DNA from 2 places in the Sporosarcina sp. SAFN-015 genome. Region 2 is predicted to be linked to the other one. Evidence: riboswitches for the same ligand, from Rfam matches in the RefSeq annotation. Region 2 holds a riboswitch; the other holds the start of a gene.
What was found. Region 2 has a riboswitch for cobalamin ahead of ACR65H_RS01440 (ABC transporter substrate-binding protein). Riboswitches for the same ligand answer to the same signal wherever they lie in the genome.
Positions count from the first base shown of each region.

Region 1: linked by a shared signal. The riboswitch ahead of ACR65H_RS02050 (ribonucleoside-diphosphate reductase subunit alpha) and the one ahead of ACR65H_RS01440 (ABC transporter substrate-binding protein) in region 2 are both predicted to bind cobalamin.

Region 1 covers NZ_JBPFDR010000001.1:449,846-454,233, reverse strand. Annotated here, with positions in the region: gene ACR65H_RS02060 (DUF3221 domain-containing protein) at 1-320, shown strand, start outside; gene ACR65H_RS02055 (erythromycin esterase family protein) at 696-1,952, shown strand; cobalamin riboswitch at 2,067-2,247, shown strand; gene ACR65H_RS02050 (ribonucleoside-diphosphate reductase subunit alpha) at 2,412-4,388, shown strand, end outside.
Region 2 covers NZ_JBPFDR010000001.1:322,718-327,105, forward strand. Annotated here, with positions in the region: gene ACR65H_RS01430 (adenosylcobinamide amidohydrolase) at 1-462, opposite strand, end outside; gene ACR65H_RS01435 (FecCD family ABC transporter permease) at 464-1,456, opposite strand; gene ACR65H_RS01440 (ABC transporter substrate-binding protein) at 1,449-2,426, opposite strand; cobalamin riboswitch at 2,548-2,730, opposite strand; gene argS (arginine--tRNA ligase) at 3,071-4,388, opposite strand, start outside.

The DNA.
Region 1 (4,388 bases), 130 kb from region 2:
CTGTGTTTTACAAGTTCGCCGAAGCTGACAAGTTGAAAGTGGGCCAGCGTGTGGAAGTGGAAGCTACAGGGATGATTTTAGAATCGTATCCTGGGCAGGGTAGTGCGAAATTTGTGGAAATCATGCCAGACTATAAGCCGGTCGGCGCCGTGCTTTCTGAGTCGCAGGCCGTTGCGAAAGCATTGGATATGGCGGGTGAAAGATTGTCCAATGGCTTTGTCCTCATTGATGAAGTTATCTTTGATGAAAATGAAAAGAAGTGGGTATTCACAGTTCTGCCGGACGACGGAGAAGGCGTGTTGGAAGTTGCGGATCAATAAGAGTAGAGCAACCGTCGTATGTGGGCGGTTGTTTTTATGAACGGAGTTAAATCTCGTCTGAGCTGTGATAAACCCCTTCTAAGCAGTGATAACGTATGTCTATGTGGTGATAAACATTTTTGGCATGGGTAAGTTCATTCTGAGAGTCATCGAATTATAGTGATTCGGTGATAAATTTGTGCGAATCGGTGGTAATGTGCGCCAAGTCGGTGATAAACACTTTAGAGTCGGTGATAACAGCCCGAGAGTCGGTGATAACCTATCACAAGTCGGTGATAACGTTTTCCCCCCCCCCTTCGAAAATCACTTCAAGTCCCCCTCCCCCGGTTTCCATCCGCTGCCCATGGGTATGCTATCAACAGAGGAGGGATTGATTTGTCGAAAAGGCTGGTTTCTGCTATTCAAGAGAACGCTTTCCCGTTAAACGATAAAGCATTTGATTCTATTTTGGACGCAATTGGTGATGCGCGAATTGTCCTGCTAGGTGAGGCGACGCATGGAACTTCAGAGTTTTACAAAGTTCGCGCGGCATTATCGAAACGGCTAATTCAGGAAAAAGGGTTTACAATCATTGCGGTAGAGGGCGATTGGCCATCCGCGCAGGCGGTCAATCGCTATGTGAAAGGTTTCGACAAGGAAGGAAAATCCGCTCGGCAGGTATTGGTAGAATCTTTCAACCGCTGGCCGACGTGGATGTGGGCGAATGAGGAAGTAGCGGAACTTGTTGAATGGTTAAAACATGACAATGACGGAAAGGACGCGGCGGATCAAACAGGATTTTACGGCATCGATATGTATAGCCTCTATGAATCGATTGATGAGCTACTGCGGTTTCTTCAGGAGAATCCGCAGTTTAAGGCGGACTTGGAGTTGGCGAAAAAGGCATTCTCCTGTTTCGAGCCGTATAACCGGATGCCGGAGCATTATGCGATGTCGACTGCCCATTTCACGGATGAATGTATAAGTGAGGTATCCAGATTACTAACGACTATCCGAAGTCATGTAGATCTTTATTCGAATGAGCAGGAGAAGGACTTGAATATGACGATGAATGCATTAGTTGCGAAAAACGCCGAGTCCTATTACCGGGCGATGATGCAGGACGACGCCATCTCCTGGAATATTCGCGACATGCATATGGTCGAGGCGGTCAGTGAAATTTTGAACTATCATGGGGCTGATGCAAAAATCATCATTTGGGAGCATAACACCCATGTCGGCGATGCATCGGAAACGTCGATGGCCGACCATAAAATGATCAACGTCGGACAGCTCATCCGTGAGAAATATGGCAGGGAGGACACGTTTGCCATCGGTTTCGGCACGTACGAAGGAACTGTTATTGCGGGAGAAGGTTGGGGAGAACCGTATCAAAAGATGGATGTTCCGCCCGCTAAATTCAATTCATGGGAAGGGCAGATGCATGCGGCGGCCGCCGAGGATCAAGTTATTCTCTTCACGGAAGAAAACCGGCATTTATTCAATGAATGGATCGGCCATCGCGCCATCGGAGTCGTCTATAATCCGGAATTCGAGGCGTATGGGAACTATGTGTCATCGAGAGTCGGCAGCCGGTATGATGGGTTCGTATTTCTAGATCGAACGGAAGCTTTGAAGCCCTTCAACAAGTAAGAGCCATGCATCGATTGCACGGCTCTTCAAAAAAAATCTTACAAAATACTTTCTACCTATTTACTGTTTAAACACTACATGTTAGGGTATTAAAAGTACATAACACACAACATATAGTATCGAACGATGGAATGGTACCGTTATCGGTTTAATAGGGAATCCGCAAATCGGAGCTGTCCCCGCAACTGTAAACGCAGACGACCGTCTCAAAAACCACTGCAGCATAATGCCGCGGGAAGGGGAGATGGAAGGAGGAAGCGTGAGCCAGTAGACCTGCCGTCCATCGTCAAGCGACACTTTCTTCGGGGGTTGAGAGGTGGGAGCGAGCGGGTTCTTTGCTTTCATTTTTCTATTGCCCGATCTGTTTCCTACATTACAATCCATGAGCGATGACTCTACCGAAGAGGTAGAATCATCGCTTTTTTCATTTTTACGTTACCTAAAAGGAGATGGATTAGTATGACTATCATTACTGAAAGAACAGACATTATGGACAAACTGCAATCTGAATTCGGAGCGGACAAGCTGCAACCGCTTCTAACGGCGAGTGCTCGCTGGAAGGAGCGCCATCCTGAAGGGAGCGATTCTGAATGGTCGAAAGCAATGATTTTGGAAGTGCTCAGCAATCTTGACGAAGCATCTGCCTACTGGACATTCGTAGCTGCGCGTATTTATTTGCAGGAAGTTTATTCCCGTCAGGAAAGCGTAAGAGGCTCAAAAGCGTATACAGATTTTGCCGACAATGTAGAGCGGCTCGTGAAGAAAGGTCTTTATACATCCGTTTTACTAGAAAAATATTCACGTGAGGAACTAAAAGAGATTGGAACTTTCTTAGAGCCGGAAAGGGACAAGCTGTTTACGTATATTGGATTGAAAACGCTTGTAGATCGGTACGTGGCGGTTGATTTCAATAAACAGCCCGTTGAATTGCCGCAAGAACGTTGGCTCATCATCGCGATGACGCTTATGCAAAATGAAACAGAGAACCGTCTCGGAAAAGTGGCGGAAGCGTATTGGGCGATGAGCAATCTGTATATGACTGTTGCGACGCCGACATTAGCGAATGCGGGCAAACCGCATGGTCAGCTGTCGAGCTGCTTCATCGATACGGTCGACGATTCGCTCCAAGGAATATACGACAGCAATACCGATATTGCGAATCTATCAAAATACGGAGGCGGCATCGGCGTTTACATGGGCAAGGTTCGTTCGCGAGGATCGTCCATCCGCGGATTTAAAGGGGCTTCGAGCGGCGTCCTTCCGTGGATTAAACAACTGAACAATACGGCCGTCAGTGTCGATCAGCTCGGTCAACGTCAAGGGGCGATTGCCGTTTATCTTGATGTATGGCATAAAGATATTTTCACATTCCTTGATCTTAAGCTGAACAACGGCGATGATCGCTTGCGTGCCCATGATATTTTCACCGGAGTCTGCTTGCCAGATCTTTTCATGGAGCAAGTCGAGGCTCGAGGTGATTGGCATTTATTCGACCCGCATGAAATCCGGACTGTAATGGGGTACTCATTGGAAGATCATTATGATGAAACGAAGGGGAGCGGTTCATTCCGTGAGAAGTATGAGGAATGTGTCAATCATCCTGAATTGTCGAAGGAAACGGTACCTGCGATTGAAATTATGAAGCGTGTCATGCGCAGCCAGCTCGAAACCGGGACGCCGTTCATGTTTTACCGTGATGAAGTGAATCGCGCAAATCCAAATAAGCATAAAGGTATGGTGTATTCGAGTAATCTCTGTACAGAAATCACTCAAAATATGAGCCCGACCGAATTTGAATCCGTCACACTTGAAGACGATATCGTCGTAACCCGTTCAAAGCCAGGTGATTTTGTCGTCTGTAACTTGTCGTCCGTGAACCTTGGAAAAGCCGTTCCCGCGGATGTATTGGAACGCCTCATTACGATCCAAGTGCGTATGCTCGACAACGTTATTGAATTGAATAAAATACCGGTCGTTCAAGCGCAACGGACGAATGCTCGCTACCGTGGCATTGGACTCGGGACGTTTGGATGGCATCATTTGCTCGCTTTGAAGAATATTCAATGGGAGTCGGATAAAGCGGTCAATTATGCAGATGAACTGTATGAAAGAATTGCTTATTTGACGATTAAGGCTTCGATGGAATTAGCGATTGAAAAAGGGGCGTATCCTTTATTCGAAAAATCGGATTGGCAAAGTGGAGCTTATTTCGAGAAACGCGGATATGATTCAAAGAAATGGCGTGAACTGCGTATCGATGTAGCGATGAACGGTATTCGTAACGGCTATTTGATGGCGGTCGCGCCGAACAGCTCGACATCGGTTATCGCAGGATCTACCGCTTCCATCGATCCGATTTTCAAACCGTTCTATCATGAGGAAAAGAAAGATTACAAGCTGCCGGTCATTGCACCTGATCTTGATCACAACACATAT
Region 2 (4,388 bases):
CGCGAGCGCTTGTGCGACGAAGACCCGTTGTTGTTCGCCCCCTGAAAGCAGTTCGATCGCTGTATCTTTGTAGCGTGTAACGCCTGTGTATTCGAGCGCTTCCGTCACCGCCCGCTCGTCTTCATCGGACCAGGACGAAAAAAGCCCGGTCTGGTGCGGATACCGGCCGAGCGCGACGGTGTCTTTAACGGTATGCGAGAAGGCATGCGCATGGAGCTGCGGAAGGACCGCCACCTTTTTCGCGAACTGTTTTTGGGAATAAACCGAGGCGTCCTGCCCGTCGATCAGGACGGTTCCAGTTTTAGCCGGCAAGATGCCCGAAATGATTTTCAGCAACGTCGATTTGCCGCTGCCGTTCGGGCCGAGTATGCCGAGGATTTCTCCTTCATTCACACGGAATGAGATGTTGTTGACGATCGGCTCTTTACCGTATCCTCCCGCGAGATTGTCGACTTGCAGCATGTTACATGGCCCCTTTCCTTCTCTGTCTGTAGAAAATGTACGCGAACACTGGTGCTCCGATGAATGCCGTAATGACGCCGACTGGTAGTTCCGATGGCGAGATGATCGTCCGGGCGATCAGGTCGCAAATGATGAGCAAACTTGCGCCGTTCATGAATGACAAAGTGAGCAGATGCCGGTGGTCGGACCCCCACATGAGGCGCGTCATATGCGGGACGACAAGGCCAACGAAGCCGATCGTTCCGGATACCGCGACAGCCGAACCCGTCAGGATGGAGCCGCCGATAAGGATCATGAATTTCCGGCGTTTCACGTTGACGCCTAAATGATGGGCGCGTTCCTCCCCGAACAGCATGGCGTTCAATTCCCTCCGGTTCACCCAGAGAATGAAGGAACCGATGACGACGAACGGCAGCACCATAACGATATAATTCCAGCCGCGCATCGACACGCTTCCGAGGAGCCAGCCGATAATTTGACGCAGTTCTTCACCCGTAAGCGCAATCATGAGCGACAAGACGGAGCCAAGAAAAGAACCGAAGATGATTCCGGTAAGGATGATCGTCTCCATTTTCATCGAACGGTCGACAAGCTTTGCGAATCCGATGACGAGGAACATCGTCAAAGCCGCCCCTGTCATGCTGAACACCGGTAATGTGTATGTGCCTAAAATTGGAATCGATAAACCGAAAAAGAGTGTCACGACAGCACCCACCGAGGCGCCGGATGACACTCCGAGTGTGTATGGGTCTGCGAGCGGATTTTTCAGCAATCCTTGGAAAGCGGCTCCGGAAATTGCGAGCGCCGCACCGACGAGCCCTGCTAATATGACACGGGGCATCCGGATTTTCCATAAGATATTAGTCGCTGTCGTATCCGACGAATCCCAAAACGTGCTGATCGGAATTTTAACGCTTCCAATCGAAACACCGAGCCATACCGCCACAATCAATGTGGCGGCAGACACGATGTAGGCAATTGCCGATTTATTCACTGAATGCCTCTGGATAGATAGCCTTCGCTATTTCTTCAAGACCGAGCGCTAGACGCGGGCCTGTACGGCTCGTCAAGTTTTCGTCGACTTGGATGACTTGGTCTTCCTTCACCGCAGTAATGTCGCTGAAGCCGTCACGGTTTTTCACGCTTTCGACGATATCCGGCACATAGCTGTACATGACGATGATGACGTCAGGATTTTGCTTGACGATTTCTTCCGGGCTGATCATAACCCAGTTTTCTTCTGTCACAACGTTTTCCGCTCCGATCATGTCTAGGATTTGCTGCATGAACGTATTTTTACCCGGTGCATAAATTTCAGGTGCATCAGATGTTTCGATGAATACGCGTTTTTTATTCTCAACGTTTGCTGTTTTTGCAAGGACTTCTTCGACTTTCGCTTTCATGTCCTCTACGATTGTTGCGGCTTCTTCCGTTTTACCTGTAGCTTTGCCGATCGTTTCGATTGTTTCGTATGTCTGTTCAAAATCGGCGGCATTTTTCACGACGAATACGTTAATGCCTGCGTCTCGGAGCTGCTGTAGCCCTTCGTCGCCTGTGCCGAGCATGGACTCATGCGCGAAGACGACATCCGGCGTCATCGAGACGATCTTTTCAACGTTGAATTCCTGTCCGCCGATTTTCTCTTTTTCGAGTGCTTCTTCTGGATAATTGTCCCAATCGTTGACACCGACGATTTCATCATTCAAGCCGAGTGCGAATAAGATTTCCGTGTTGCTCGGAATCATGGAGACGATCGTCTCAGGTGCTTGTTCGATTGTAATCTCATTGCCGACTGCATCTGTTAATGTGACCGGGAATTCTGCTACTTCCTCAGCCGTTTGATCGTCTGTTTGCGAGCTGCCGTTTACCGGTGTGTCATCTTTCTTTGCATCATCCGTGCCGCATGCCGTTAGCAAGAATGCCGCAAGGATTGCTGTTAGCCAAAGTTGCCAAAACTTTTTCATTCTGATTTCCTCCTGTTTGTTCCAAATAAAAATCCCCCGTTTTGTGAACGGAGGAATGTGCTTAGTAAAAATACAGCTACGAAAGGACGCGCCGATTTCCACCAAACCTATCCTCGTAGGGTACGGGTGACTCATGAAGGCAGGTCTCCTGGCTTATGCTCATCGCGTACCGCGCCTTCCCGGAAAATCCAGTGGCATGTTGCGGCTTGCGAGCACTTACAGTGGCGGGACCGCGCCGGAATCAAACCGGCTTCCCTTTTAACCCCGGCGTTGACGGCGGGGCACCTTCATGTTTGGTTATGTAATTGATGTTCGGATTAATTATACTACAGTTTCGTGCGATGTCGAGGGGGTTTTGCGGGGGGTGATTGTGTTTCGGGTCGAGTTGGTTGTGTTGTGAGGCCGATTGATTGTGTTGCGGGTCGGGTTGGTTGCGATGCGGGTCCCGTTGATTGTGTTGCGCTCGTTTGATTGCGTTGCGATTCCGGTTCATTGCGTTGCGATCCCATTTGTTTGTGTTGCGCTCGTTTGATTGCGTTGCGCACTGAATTGATTGCGTTGCGATCCCACTTGTTTGCGTTGCGATCCGCATTCATTGCGTTGCACAATAAAACGCCCCTCCACATTCAGAGGGGCGCAACATTTTACATTCTTTCCGGTGCGGCAACGCCGATGAGTTTCAGCGCATTCGCAATTGTCGTGCGTGTTGCTGTGATGAGTGCGAGACGTGCTTCGGACAGGTCGCGGTTATCCGGGTCGAGAACTTTTTCAGCATTGTAGAAGCTGTGGAATTCTGCGGCCAGCTCCTGGATATAGTTCGTAATCCGGTGCGGCGAGCGGAGTCTTGCTGCATCGCTGACGGCACGCGGGAAGTCGCCGATTTTCTTCAACAGCGACAATTCCTTTTCTGCTTGCAATAAATCAACATGATCCGTTGAAGCGGCAAGATTCTTTTCCTCCGCTTGGCGAAGGATCGATGAAATGCGGGCATGCGCGTATTGCGAATAGTAAACCGGGTTTTCATTCGACTGCGAAATCGCCAAATCCAAGTCGAAGTCCATTTGTGAATCGGCGGAGCGCATCGCGAAGAAATAACGGACAGCGTCCAAGCCGACTTCTTCAACGAGTTCACGCAGCGTGACCGCTTTTCCGGTACGCTTGCTCATTTTGAATTTCTCGCCGTCTTTATATAGCTGCACCATTTGCGCAACTTCCACTTCAAGCGTATCGCGGTCGTAGCCAAGTGCCTCGATCGCCGCTTTCATCCGTGGAATGTAGCCGTGGTGGTCTGCTCCCCAAATATTGATGAGCTTATCGAAGCCGCGGCGCAATTTATCCTCATGGTATGCGATGTCCGGCGTCAAATACGTGTACGAGCCGTCATTTTTAATGAGGACACGGTCTTTATCATCGCCAAATGTCGTCGAACGGAACCAAGTTGCTCCGTCTTCTTCAAATACATGGCCATTCGAACGCAATTTATCGAGAGCGATGCCGATTTTGCCGTCTGTGTAGAGAGATGTTTCCGAAAACCAGTTGTCGAACGGCACACGGAAGTCTTCCAAGTCCTTCTTCAACTTTGCCAATTCGAAATCAAGGCCGTACTTCCGGAAAAACTCCTGACGCTCTTTTTCGCCGACGTTTACGTACTTGTCGCCGAATTCCTCCGCAAGCTTCTCACCGATATCGATGATGTCCTGTCCATGGTAGCCGTCCTCCGGCATTTCTTTTTCAAGACCTAATGCTTGGAAGTATCGCGCCTCGACTGAAAGGGCCAAGTTATTCACTTGATTGCCCGCGTCATTGATGTAATATTCCCGTGACACGTCAAAGCCTGCGAAATCGAGGATATTGCACAATGAATCCCCGATTGAAGCGCCGCGCGCATGACCTAAATGCAAGTCCCCCGTTGGATTTGCAGAGACGAATTCGACTTGGACTTTTTCATTTTTGCCGTATGTC